DNA from 2 places in the Gordonia prachuapensis genome. Region 1 is predicted to be linked to the other one. Evidence: predicted binding sites of a transcription regulator. Region 1 holds the regulator's gene; the other holds the start of a gene.

Region 1 (2,201 bases):
TCCCCGGCGGCGGAGGAACCCACTACACGTCCACGACGGGTGCCGACTTCAACATCGGTGACCTGTTCGGCGGCGGTGGCGCCGGCGGCGGTGAATCCACCGGCGGGTTCGGCGACCTCTTCGAGGGCCTGTTCAACCGCGGCACGCGATCGTCGACGGCGACACGCCCGAAACGCGGCAACGACCTCGAGACCGAGACCACGCTGACCTTCAAGGACGCGGCGATGGGCACGACCGTGCCACTCCGCGTCACCAGCCCCGCACCGTGCACGACCTGTCACGGCAGTGGCGCCAAGCCCGGCACGAGTCCGCGGGTCTGCCCGAACTGCAACGGTTCCGGATTCGTCAGCCGCAACCAGGGGGCGTTCGGTTTCAGCGAACCGTGCCAGGACTGCCAGGGCACCGGATCGCGGATCGACGATCCGTGCACCGACTGCGACGGCAGCGGCGTCAAGGTGCGTGCCCGCACCATCAACGTCCGCATCCCCGCCGGCGTCGAAGACGGACAACGCATCCGGCTCGCCGGACAAGGCGAAGCCGGTCGACGCGGAGCACCGTCGGGCGACTTGTACGTCGTCGTGCACGTCACGCCGGACAAGGTGTTCAGCCGCAGCGGCAACGACCTCAAGGTGCAGCTGCCGGTCAGCATCTCCGAACTCGTGCTCGGCGCGACCGTGTCGGTCCCGACTCTCGACGGCAGCGTCGGGGTCAAGATCCCCGCCAACACCACCGACGGCCGCACCCTGCGTGTCCGGGGCCGCGGTGTCCCGAAGCGTTCGGGTGGCGCGGGTGACCTGCTCGTGACGGTCAAGGTCGCTGTACCGCCGAAGCTCGACGACGCCGCGGTCGAGGCCATGCGTCAGTACGCGGCCGCGGAGAAGGCAGCCGGATTCGATCCGCGCGCCGGGTGGGGGCGATGAGGATGGCCACCTACGACGACGATGCTGCGGCGACCTTTATGATCTCGGTCGCCGCGCAACTCGCCGGCATGCATGCGCAGACCCTGCGCACCTATGACCGGCTCGGCCTGGTCACCCCGCAACGCACCAGCGGCGGCGGCCGGCGGTACTCCGCCCGGGACGTCGAGGTGCTGCGTGAGATCCAGCGCCTGTCCCAGGAGGAGGGCGTCAACCTCGCCGGCATCAAGCGCATCATCGACCTGGAGAACCAGGTCGATGCGCTGCAACAACGGGTCCGCGAATTGCAGGCCGAGGTCGACAACGCGCCCGTGCGGCGCGGCGGCGAACTGGTCCCCGTGCCCCGCACGAGCGCGCTGGTGGTCTGGCAGCCCCGGCGCAAGCGCACCACCGACTGAGTCGAGGGTGCGGCCGCCCTGGCCGCGCGGTTCTGGCCGCACCTCCAGGTTCCGGCTTGGGGACGGTACTGCGGCCAGAAGCGACAGGTGCGGCCGGAACCGCGAAAGCGACCCGCTACCCTGACTCGGGACAACGTGGCGGGGAGACAAGGACGGGGACATGGCCGAGACCAGGAGCGCCCAGATCGCGGGCGATTCGGACTCGGACGGCTCGGTTCTGGGGATCTCCGTCGTCGAGGATCAGGTCGCATCCGTCGTGCGCAGCGCCGACGGAGCCATCATCGCCAGCAATCTGGTGGAACTGCCCGATCCGTCGGCGCAGAGCGCCGAGAACGCCATCCACGAGCTGGTCGATTCGGTCCCCTACGAGATCGACCGGATCGGCGTCGCCTGCGCCCGCCCTGCCACGCAGAGTTATTTGCAAGCCAATCTCACCCCCAGTACCGCGCGACCGGCCTGGTACGACAAGGTCACCGTCACCGACATGCCCGCCGCCCTGGCCGAGGTTGCCCGCACCACGGCAGCGGGGCGAGGCATCATCGCGGTCGTCGACCTGGACCGTTCGGCGGTTCCGTCGCCGGGATCCTCGGTGGTCACGCTCGACTCGGCGACCGGGGAAGTCCTCGGCACCGCCGAGTTCGCCTATGGATCACCCGGGCCCGTCACCGATCCCGCCAATGCGAGCGAGGTCGCGGATGCGGTGACTGCCGCACCCGGCGGGTCGTCGGTGACGTCGGTCGTCTGCACCGGTCCCGGCGCCGAGGTGCCCGGCGCACCTGAGGCCCTCGAGTACGCACTTGCCCGCCCGGTCACCGTGGCCGATCAGCCCGCACTGGCCGCCGCCCTCGGCGCGGCGGTGCTGTCCGGGAGCCGCCCGCGCGGTGCG
Region 2 (2,201 bases), 150 kb from region 1:
CACACTCGCTTGTCCTGCCAGGGGGTTCGTGCGGGCGATGAAGATGTGCGGTGACGCGAAGAACAGTGGCGTGAAGACCAGTCCGGCTTCGCGGATGAGCTTGTTGATCACCCTTGCGTTGAACTCGTTGCGATAGAGCACACCGATCTCACTTCGCAGCGTGCGGACATCCTCGATGATGTCCCACGTGCGGGTCTCGCGAAGACTGAACGCATACTCGGCGGCTTGTGAGGCTTTGACCATGCGCGCGAAGGCATCGACGACGAAGGAGTAGTGCTGAGTCGATACGGCCAGGAGCCGGCGCGAGGGGCCGCGCCCGAGATATTTCTGTTCCAGAAGTTCTGATTGCTCGACGACCTGGCGCGCGTAGCCGAGGAACTCCGCCCCGTCGTCGGTGAGCGTCACTCCCCGGGTCGAACGAACGAAGAGCGTTCGTCCCAGCCGACTTTCGAGGTCCTTGAGCGCCGCGGACATGGTTGGTTGAGCCACATAGAGCACGTCTGCCGCGGCGCTGATCGATCCCTCCGCTGCCACCTCCACGAAGTAGCGCAACTGCTGCAGGGTGATTCCACGCAGGGCTCCCGCGGTCTGCCGTGCCATGTCAAGAGACTATCGAGGCCTCTGCGGGTAGCCCGGCTCGCAGCACCTCCCGGCCCCGGCTGATCATCAAACGTCGGGCGGTTCCAGATTCGCGTACTCCAGTACCGTGATGTATATCACACCTAGTCAGTAACTTGAGCGGAATACGCTCAACTCTGGATGCGCTGAACAAGCCGTGGGTTCATACTTGAGCCATATGGACTAAAGAGTGTTACAGAGAGAAAGGTACACGCGAGTGGACAGCTTCAACCCGACCACCAAGACACAGCAGGCGCTGAGCGCTGCTGTGCAGGCGGCGGCCTCTGCAGGCAATTCCGACGTGCGCCCGGCTCACATCCTGGTGGCCCTGCTCGACCAGTCCGACGGCATCGCCGCACCGCTGCTCAAGGCGGTCGGGGTGGACCCGTCGACGGTGCGCTCGCAGGCCCAGGCCCTAGTGGACCGGGCCCCGACGGTGGCCAGTGCGAGTGCGCAGCCGCAGCTCTCCCGCGAGTCGATCGCGGCCATCAGTGCTGCTCAGCAGCTCGCCGGCGAACTCAGCGACGAGTACGTGTCGACCGAACACATCCTCGTGGGCCTGGCGACCGGCGACTCCGACACCGCCAAGCTACTGGCCAACGCCGGTGCGACCCCGCAGGCCCTGCGCGACGCGTTCGTCGCGGTGCGCGGTAACTCCCGGGTCACCACCGAGGACCCGGAATCGACGTATCAGGCCCTCGCGAAGTACTCGACCGACCTGACCGCGGCTGCCCGCGAGGGCAAGCTCGATCCGGTCATCGGGCGTGACACCGAGATCCGCCGCGTGGTGCAGGTGCTGAGCCGTCGTACCAAGAACAACCCGGTGCTCATCGGTGAGCCCGGCGTCGGCAAGACCGCCATCGTCGAAGGCCTGGCCCAGCGCATCATCGCCGGCGACGTCCCAGAATCCCTGCGCAACAAGACGGTCATCTCGCTGGACATGGGGTCGATGGTGGCCGGCGCGAAGTATCGCGGCGAGTTCGAGGAGCGGCTCAAGGCGGTGCTCGACGAGATCAAGGGCTCGGCCGGACAGGTCATCACCTTCATCGACGAGCTGCACACCATCGTCGGAGCCGGCGCGACAGGCGACTCCGCCATGGATGCAGGCAACATGATCAAGCCGATGCTCGCCCGCGGCGAGCTGCGGCTGGTCGGCGCCACCACGCTCGAGGAGTACCGCCAGCACATCGAGAAGGACGCCGCGCTGGAGCGTCGTTTCCAGCAGGTCTACGTCGGGGAGCCGTCGGTGGAGGACACCATCGGCATTCTGCGCGGACTCAAGGATCGTTATGAGGTGCACCACGGCGTGCGCATCACCGACTCCGCGCTGGTGTCGGCGGCGACGTTGTCGGATCGGTACATCACCTCACGCTTCTTGCCGGACAAGGCCATCGACCTCGTCGACGAGGCCGCGTCGCGGTTGCGGATGGAGATCGACTCGCGCCCCGTCGAGATCGACGAGGTCGAGCGCATCGTCCGCCGGCTCGAGGTCGAAGAGGTCGCCCTGGAGAAGGAGACGGACGCGGCGTCGAAGGAACGGCTGGAGAAGCTGCGCGGCGAGCTGGCCGACCAGAAGGAGAAGC

Evidence for each region. The regulator HspR, encoded in region 1, represses chaperone genes until heat shock. The targets are predictions, from matches to a motif close to ANNTGAGTNNNNNNNACTCANNT.
Region 2: a site for HspR is predicted at 733-755, ahead of clpB (ATP-dependent chaperone ClpB). Genes of this name have one in related genera too.

What each region holds. Positions count from the first base shown of each region.
Region 1 is NZ_JAZDUE010000008.1:40,017-42,217, forward strand. It holds gene dnaJ (molecular chaperone DnaJ) at 1-920, shown strand, start outside; gene V1Y59_RS10975 (heat shock protein transcriptional repressor HspR) at 923-1,315, shown strand; gene V1Y59_RS10980 (DUF7159 family protein) at 1,476-2,201, shown strand, end outside.
Region 2 is NZ_JAZDUE010000008.1:187,438-189,638, forward strand. It holds gene V1Y59_RS11705 (LysR family transcriptional regulator) at 1-600, opposite strand, end outside; gene clpB (ATP-dependent chaperone ClpB) at 836-2,201, shown strand, end outside.